DNA from 2 places in the Variovorax multivorans genome. Region 1 is predicted to be linked to the other one. Evidence: riboswitches for the same ligand, from Rfam matches in the RefSeq annotation. Region 1 holds a riboswitch; the other holds the start of a gene.
What was found. A riboswitch is a leader RNA that binds a small molecule or an ion and turns the genes downstream of it on or off. The one in region 1 is predicted to bind thiamine pyrophosphate.
Positions count from the first base shown of each region.

Region 2: it holds a riboswitch for thiamine pyrophosphate, as region 1 does, so the genes downstream of both, ACSFCA_RS13195 (purine-cytosine permease family protein) here and thiC (phosphomethylpyrimidine synthase ThiC) in region 1, are expected to answer to the same signal.

Region 1 covers NZ_JBPJZL010000019.1:49,673-53,840, reverse strand. Annotated here, with positions in the region: gene ACSFCA_RS32365 (HAD family hydrolase) at 15-707, opposite strand; gene thiC (phosphomethylpyrimidine synthase ThiC) at 771-2,654, opposite strand; TPP riboswitch at 2,745-2,850, opposite strand; gene ACSFCA_RS32355 (YchJ family protein) at 2,877-3,311, opposite strand; gene ACSFCA_RS32350 (sensor histidine kinase) at 3,368-4,168, opposite strand, start outside.
Region 2 covers NZ_JBPJZL010000004.1:592,175-596,342, forward strand. Annotated here, with positions in the region: gene thiD (bifunctional hydroxymethylpyrimidine kinase/phosphomethylpyrimidine kinase) at 1-353, shown strand, start outside; gene ACSFCA_RS13195 (purine-cytosine permease family protein) at 292-1,632, opposite strand; TPP riboswitch at 1,709-1,809, opposite strand; gene ACSFCA_RS13200 (adenylate/guanylate cyclase domain-containing protein) at 2,011-3,903, shown strand; gene ACSFCA_RS13205 (TetR/AcrR family transcriptional regulator C-terminal domain-containing protein) at 3,890-4,168, opposite strand, start outside.

The DNA of each region.
Region 1 (4,168 bases):
ATTCCACCAGAAACTCAGGCCGCCTGCAGCCCGTAGCCCGAAAGCAGCGCCGGCAGTTCGGACATGTCGCTGAACACCTTCACCGCGCCCACGCTCAGCAGAGGGCCGGGGCCGCTGTGGCCCGATTCGCCGGTGCTGTAGCCGAACACAGTGGCTCCTGCAGCCACGCCGGCCATTGCGCCGGTAACGGTGTCTTCGACGATGGCGCAGCGCTTCGGGTCGACACCGAGCGCTTCCGCCGCGGCGAGGTACACGTCGGGGTACGGCTTGGAGCGCGGCATCTCGTGTCCGCTGAAGATGCGGCCCTGGAAATAGTCGAGCATGCCGACCTTGGCAAGCTGCAGTTCGACCTTGTGGCGGTCTGCACCCGATGCGCAGGCAATGCGGCCCTTGAGCCTTGAATGGATTTCGCGGATGGCGGCGGGCGCGTGGGGAATGGCGACGAGGTCGCGCTCAAGTGCCTCATTGCGGCGGGCGCGGAAGGTCTTGAGCCAGTCGTCGGTGATCCTCACGCCGGTCTTCGTCTCGATGAGCGCAGCCTCGTCCTTCACCGCCTTGCCGGTGAAGGTGTTCATCGATTCCTCGGTCGTGATGTGCCAACCGAGCTCGCCGAGCATTTCGGCGAGCACGCGGTTGGTGATGGGTTCGGAATCGACGAGCACGCCGTCGCAATCGAAGAGAACGGCGGAAAAAGGAAAGGGGGTCATTGCGGTGCCGGAGTTCGGTGATTGACCCCATGGTAGCAACGCCCCCTTTTCGCAGGAGGAAGCTCAGGCTATCGAACGGATCGGGATGTACATTTCGCCGCCGCCCGCCATGAATTCCTTCGACTTCTCTTCCATGCCCTCGGCCATGGCGGCCGCCTCGGCCACGCCCTTCTTCGCTGCGTATTCGCGCACTTCCTGCGTGATCTTCATCGAGCAGAACTTGGGCCCGCACATCGAGCAGAAGTGCGCCACCTTGCTCGAATCCTTCGGCAGCGTCTCGTCATGGAATTCGCGCGCCGTGTCGGGGTCGAGGCCCAGGTTGAACTGGTCCTGCCAGCGGAACTCGAAGCGCGCCTTGCTCAGCGCGTCGTCGCGCGAGCGAGCCCCCGGATGCCCCTTTGCCACATCCGCCGCATGCGCGGCGATCTTGTAGGCAATGATCCCCTGCTTCACGTCGTCGCGGTCCGGCAGCCCCAAGTGTTCCTTCGGCGTCACGTAGCAGAGCATCGCCGTGCCGGCCCAGCCGATCATGGCCGCGCCGATAGCGCTGGCGATGTGGTCGTAGCCCGGTGCGATGTCGATGGTCAGCGGCCCGAGCGTGTAGAACGGCGCCTCGTGGCAGTGCTTGAGCTGCTCGTCCATGTTCGACTGGATCATGTGCATCGGCACGTGGCCGGGCCCTTCGATCATGGTCTGCACGTCGTGCTTCCATGCGATCTGCGTGAGTTCGCCCAGCGTGCGCAGCTCGGCAAACTGCGCCTCGTCGTTGGCATCGGCGCCCGAGCCGGGACGCAGGCCGTCGCCGAGCGAGAAGCTCACGTCGTAGGCCTTCATGATGTCGCAGATGTCTTCGAAGTGCGTGTAGAGAAAGCTCTCCTTGTGGTGCGCGATGCACCACTTGGCCATGATCGAGCCGCCGCGCGACACGATGCCCGTCATGCGGTCGGCCGTGAGGTGAATGAACGGCAGGCGCAGGCCGGCGTGGATGGTGAAGTAGTCGACGCCCTGCTCCGCCTGCTCGATCAGCGTGTCGCGGTAGATCTCCCAGGTCAGGTCTTCGGCAACGCCACCCACCTTCTCGAGCGCCTGGTAGATGGGCACCGTGCCGATGGGCACCGGCGAGTTGCGCACGATCCAGTCGCGCGTGGTGTGGATGTTTTTGCCGGTCGACAGGTCCATCACGTTGTCGGCGCCCCAGCGAATGGCCCACACCAGCTTCTCGACTTCTTCCTCGATGCTCGAGGTGACGGCCGAGTTGCCGATGTTGGCGTTGATCTTCACCTTGAAGTTGCGGCCGATGGCCATCGGCTCGACTTCGGGGTGGTTGATGTTCGCGGGAATGATCGCGCGGCCGCGGGCCACTTCGTCGCGCACGAACTCGGGCGTGATGATGCGCGGAATGGTCGCGCCCATCGGGTTGCCCATCACGCGCCTGGCGCGCTCTTCGTTGGCGAGGTACTCGGCCATCCACTCGCGCTTGCCGTTCTCGCGCAGGGCCACGTATTCCATCTCGGGCGTGACGATGCCGCGGCGCGCGTAGTGCATCTGCGTGACGTTGGCGCCCGACTTCGCGCGGCGCGGCGTGCGCTGCAGTGCCGATGCGCCGGCGCGCAGTTCGGCCAGGCGTTGCGCATCGCGGTCTTCGTTCTTGGCGCCGTCGTCCAGCGCGTGATGCGAGCGGCCTTCGTAACTTTCGGTGTCGTTGCGCTCCAGCACCCAGGCGCCGCGCACGTCGGGCAGGCCGCGGCGAACGTCGATCTCGACCTTCGGGTCGGTGTAAGGGCCGGAGGTGTCGTAGAGCGACACGGTCTCGCCGTTGGTCAGTGCAACGTCGCGCACGGGCACGAACAGGTCGGACCGGCTGCCCGGAATGACGCACTTGTGCGACGCGGGAAAGGGCTCGCGCGTGAGCGAAAGCAGCGTGGTGAACTTGTCGGGGGCATTCATCGGAGGCACTCCTTGTTGAGGAAAGGGTGCTCCGCAATCGCTCGGTGGGCTTCGGGAAGCCCGTCACGGAAGGGGGAGTGACGGACCGAAGCCAGGGAGTGCAGCTCTTCTTACGCCGGTATGACCCGGATCAAGTTCGCGGGTCGGCTGCTTTGCCATCTCAGCACGCCACATGCGTGCACCCCGGAGCGGGGCCGATTGTGCGGGCCTCGGCCCGGTGCGTCAACCCAGGGGTACTTGCAGGTCGCCGTCCAGGTAGTACCAGCGATCGCCTTCCCGCACGAAGCGGCTGCGCTCGTGCAGGCGCGTGGCGGCGCCCGTGGCCGCGCTGCGCTGGCGCGCGACGAACTCGATTTCGGCATGGTCCGCATCGAGCACCGAGCGCGAGCGGATGTCCAGTCCCAGCCATTTGACGCCCGGCTCGAACTCGATCGAGGCCGGCCGCTTCGACGCGTGCCAGGTGGCGAGCAGATATTCGCCGCGTTCCAGCACGAAGGCCGAATAGCGCGAACGCATCAGCGATTCGGCGTCGGGCGCGGGCGTGTTCCCGAAATCGTCGAGATAGCGGCCACAGCACAGGGCGTAGCCGATGGGCTTGTCGCGGCGGTCTGTACGGCCGCAGGGGCAAGGTCCGGTGGTGGGATCGTTGGCGCTCATGAAGACCGCTATTGGAACACCTTGCGGGCAAGGTGCCGATGGGGCAAGCCCCGAGGCTAGGCAGGCCGGCTTGCGGCAATGGCTTCCTGCAGGGCCTGCGCACCTGCCGGCTTGTAGATCAGCGCATAGCCTGCGCGCTCGACCTCCGCCCGCGTCGCATGCGCGGTTTCGCCGGTGAGGACGACCACGTTGCGTGCCTTGCCGACCGCTTGCAGGGCCTGCGCGGCGGCCAGGCCCGAGAGGCCGCTGCCCAGGCGCAGGTCGCTCAGCATCAGGTCGAACACGCCGGCCTGCTGCAAGGCTTCGCGCGGGTTGGCCGCCAGCACCACCTCGTGGCCCCAGGCGGACAGGAGCGAACGCATGGCCTCGCGCACGGGTTGCTCGTCGTCGAGCACCAGGATGCGAAGGGCGGCAGCTTCTTCCGTTGGCCCGGCCGGCACGGCCAGGTCGTCATCTGCCGGTGGCGCGGCCGTCTCGTCGAGCACCAGCGAGAAGGTGCTGCCGCGGCCCGGTGCGGTGCGCACCCGGATGCGCGAACCCATCACCTGCGCCATGCTCGCCACCAGCGACAGGCCCAGCCCGAGCCCGCGGCTGCGGTCGCGCCCGGGGTTGTCGATCTGGAAAAACTCCTCGAACACCTGCGCCTGGTGCCGCGCGTCGATGCCCACGCCGGAATCGCGCACCTCGATGCGCCAAGCGCCCGACGTCACATGCCTGGCGCAGACCAGCACGGTGCCCGAGGGGGTGTACTTGATCGCGTTGTCCACCAGGTTGCCGAGCAGCCGCGCGAGCATGCGCGCGTCCGCCTGCACCGCGGCTTGCGTGGGGCGCACGCGCAGGCGCAGCCCCTTGGCCGC
Region 2 (4,168 bases), on a different contig from region 1:
ACGAGTTGCTCGCACTCGGCGCGAAGGCCGTGTTGCTCAAGGGCGGTCATTTGCCGGGCGACGAAGTGGTCGACGTGCTCCTGCAATCGGGCGGCGAAAGAAGGCGGCTGGCCTCCAGGCGCATTGCCAGCCGCAACCTGCACGGCACGGGATGCACGCTGTCGTCCGCCATTGCCGCGCACCTTGCGTTGGGTGCGGCGCTGCCCGAGGCGGTCGAACGGGCGCGTGCCTACATCCTCGGCGCGATGGCTGCCGGTGCGGATGTGAAGATCGGCGCGGGTCATGGCCCCCTCAACCACGGCTTTGCGCCAGTTCCGACGCACCGCCTGCCGTTGTCAGCTTCGGCCGGCTGAGCCAGGCCAGAACGAAGGTCGCCGCCAGCGTCGGCAGGGCAGAGCCGAACTGCGGCGCCCACTTGGCGAGCGCGTGGTACGCCGCGATGCCCGCGATCCAGATCAGCGCCGCACCGAGATCGATCTGGCGCGTGCCGGCCGGCGACACAGACTGGCCGCTGCCCAGCCGCCCGATGATCACGCCGTACAGCGGCACGAACACTGAGCTGAGCAGCAGCAGGAAGGGCTCCAGCGTGTGCATCGGCAGTACCAGCGCCAATGCGATGCACAGCGCGGCCAGCAGCAGGCCCCAGCGCTTCACGCTCCAGCGCGGCAGCAGGCTGTGCGTGGAGACCGAGCCCGAATAGACATCGCCATACGCGTTGTCGAGCTCGTCGATCAGGATCAGGCCCAGCGCCACCAGCCCGCCCTGCGCCAGCAGCAGCGCGGTGACGAGGCTCACGCCGGGCTCGGCCACGCTCACCACCATCACGCCCAATGCGTAGCACCAGATGTTCGCCAGCGCATAGCCGATCCAGGTGCCGCTGAACGCGCTGCCCAGCCCTCCGGCATTACGTTTGCCATGTCGCGCGTAGTCGGCCACCAGCGGCAGCCACGACACCGGCATCGCAATCACGAGGTCGAGCGCGCTGAACATGCCCATCGTGCCGTCGCCCAGGCGCGCCCAGAAGGCGTCCAGGCCCTTGGCCTGAAGCCGCGTCGCGAATTGCCATGTGAGCCAGATCAGCGACAGCACCACCAGCGGCAGGCCGAAGCGGCTCACGAAGCGCCGCACCAGCCTGACCATCGAACCCGCGAGCAGCGCCAGCAGCACCGCGCCCCACAGCAGCGTGGTCAGCACGCCGCCCCAGGCGGTGCCAAGCGAGGGGCCGACCACCGACTGGCCGATGGCCTGCGTGCCTTCCCGCATGATGACCAGCTCGAAGGTGGTCCAGCCCACCAGCTGCACGATGTTGAGCAGTACCGGCAGCCGCGCGAAGGCGCTGCCGTAGGTGGCGTGCATCAGGCCGGCGCTGGCCAGGCCGCTCTCGCAGCCCAGTCGCGCGGTCCAGGCCAGCAGACCGGCGCCGACGCAGGAGCCCAGCACGATGGCAATGACCGCATCGCGCGTGCCCACAGCCGGCACCAGGTAGGCGCCGATCTGCATCACCAGCAGGCCCACGCCGAGGCTGAACCAGAGCGAAGCATGGTCGTGCCAGCCAAACACGCGCTGGGACGCGGGCAGCGGCGTCAGCGCCTCGTTCGAGACGATCGCGTCGTTGTTGTTGTCGTTTGCCATCCATTTGCTCCAGTGCAAAAGGTTTGGCAGGTGGGCGGGGCCCCAGTGGCGCAGCCATCACGCGAGAGAACGTGAGAGGCCACCGGACCAGCTTCCCTGCGCGAGGATTACCTCAATCAGGTTCAAAGGGACTTTCTCAGCCGGACGGCAAGCCGCCCAACACCCCTAGCAAGTACGCCGCGAGGAACCCACGGCGCGGGCCGGAGTTTATCCCCTGCGGGGAAGTCGCAACAGCATGCGTGCCTTTGCGAGGAAGGGAAAACCCGTAGAACGTGCGCAGGCCACGAGAGAATCGGCGCCCAAAGAAGAACTGCCAATCAAAGAAACGGGAGCGCGCGCCGATAAGCGAGCAGGAACAAGAAATGAAGAAAGACTTGCATGGCAGATAGGGATTTCGCTGGCTCCGGCCTGCGCCGCTTCAGGGTCGACGTAGGCACCATCATCTGCGCCGTCGCGCTGTTGCAGTCGCTGCTGCTGGTGGCATTCGGCTACTGGGCCGCGGAGAAGCTGGTGTCCAGGGTGGGCACGGCCTCGCACAAGATCAACCACGACCGGGTCGAGGACAACGTGCTCGCCTTCCTCGCCAAGACCGAGGGAGTCATCCGCTCGATCGCCGACTCGCCCAGCGTGCACGCCACCGGCGAAGATGGCGAACAGACCGCCGAAATGCTCTGGACCATGCTCGAGCAGACCCCCGAGCTCGATAGCATCAACGTGGCCACCGACGACGGGCATGTGCTGATGGCCGTGCGCTACCCGACCCCGGCCATCCGGCAGGTTCTGCGCGGCCCCGACTTCAGCACTGAAACCTGGCAGTACAAGCGCTCGCCCGACGCCGAGGGCGGCGATGCGAAACAGCGCTTCGCTACGACGGCCATCTCGGCCTACCGCAGCGACTTCGATCCCGAAAAGCGCACTTGGTATCGCGAGGCTATGAAGGCGCACGGACCCGTGTGGACCCAGCCTTTCCTGATGAGCGACTCACGGGAGCTCGCAATCGGCCATTCATTGCCCAGCGCACGTGTCGACGACGAGGGTCACACACGCCAGCTGGTAATCGACGGCAACGTGTCGCTGGGGCATCTGTCGAAGCTCGTGCGCATCTTCGGCGCGCTGGGGACCGGCGAGAGCGCCTTGCTGAGCTCCGACCATCACGTGATTGCGCGCAGCGACCACCCCGACCCCGTGCGCCGGCTGGAATCGCCCGACAGCGGCGTGCTCGGCGCCCTACATGCACACATGCTCGCCGCCAGCACGGCGGACGGCGCTGACGACATGGCTTTTTCCATCGAGCACGAAGGGCGCCGCTATCTCGTACAGACGTCGCACATACCGCACACCAGGTGGCAACTTGTCAGCTGGGAGCCCGAAGAGCTACTACTGGGCGGCCTGCAGCGCATGGTGCTGTGGTCATTGCTTCTGACACTGAGCTTTCTCGGCATCGCGCTGTTCATCTCGCTGCGGCTGTCGAAGCTCGTGACCCAGCCGATCGAAAACCTCGCGCTCGTCGCGCGCCGCATCGGGCGGCTGGAGCTCGACAACCTGCCGCTCGAGCCGAGCCGGGTGCTGGAGATCCAGCATCTGAACCAGGCGTTGGACGAATCGGCGCGCAGCCTGCAGGCCTTTCGCAAGTTCGTGCCGGTGGACATCATCCGCCAGCTCGTTGCCGAGGGCCACGCGCTGGCGCCCAGCGGCTCGCCGCGCCGCATCACCGCGATGTTCACTGACGTGGAGGGCTTCACCACCATCTCCGAATCGATGGAAGCCGATGTGCTCGTGAGGCAATTGACCGAGTACTTCAACCTGGCGGCCGGCATCTTTGCGCGGCATGGCGGCGTGGTCGACAAGTTCATGGGCGACGGCATCATGGTGTTGTGGGGCGCGCCCTCCGATCTGGAAGATGCGGAATACCGGGCCTGCATCGCGGCGCTCGAACTGCATGCCGAAATGGACGTGCTCAACGGCAAGTGGCGTGACGAAGGCCTGCACGAATTCCGCACGCGCGTAGGCATCCACACCGGGCACGTGATCGCCGGCGTGCTCGGGTCGAGCAACCGGCTGTCTTACACCGCCATCGGTGATGCGATCAACGCGGCAAGCCGCATCGAGGGCGCCAACAAGGAACTGGGCACGCGCACGCTGATCTCGGAGACGACATTCGAGGGACTGGGCGGGCGGCTCGCCACGCGCCGCATCGAGGAGATGGCCGAGCTGCGCGGCAGGCAGACGCGTATGGTGCTGTACGAGCTGCTGGGGCCTAGGCAGCCCTGACCCTGCGCGCGAACGCCTCCAGCCCGTCGATGGTGATCTGGATGTGCCGCTCGAAGCTGCTGTCGAGCGGCACGGTGGTGCCGTTGTCCCATCGCAGGATGAAGGCCTTGTTGGCCAGTTGCGCCAGGTTGCGCGTGAGCACCGGGTGGTCGAGCGGGCGAATCGTGTGCACGCGCTCGCGCAGCTCCTCGGCCCAGGCCTGGGTGTTGTCCACGGGCAGGGGCGAGAACTCCATCGTCAGGAAGCCCAGCATCGCCGCGATCAC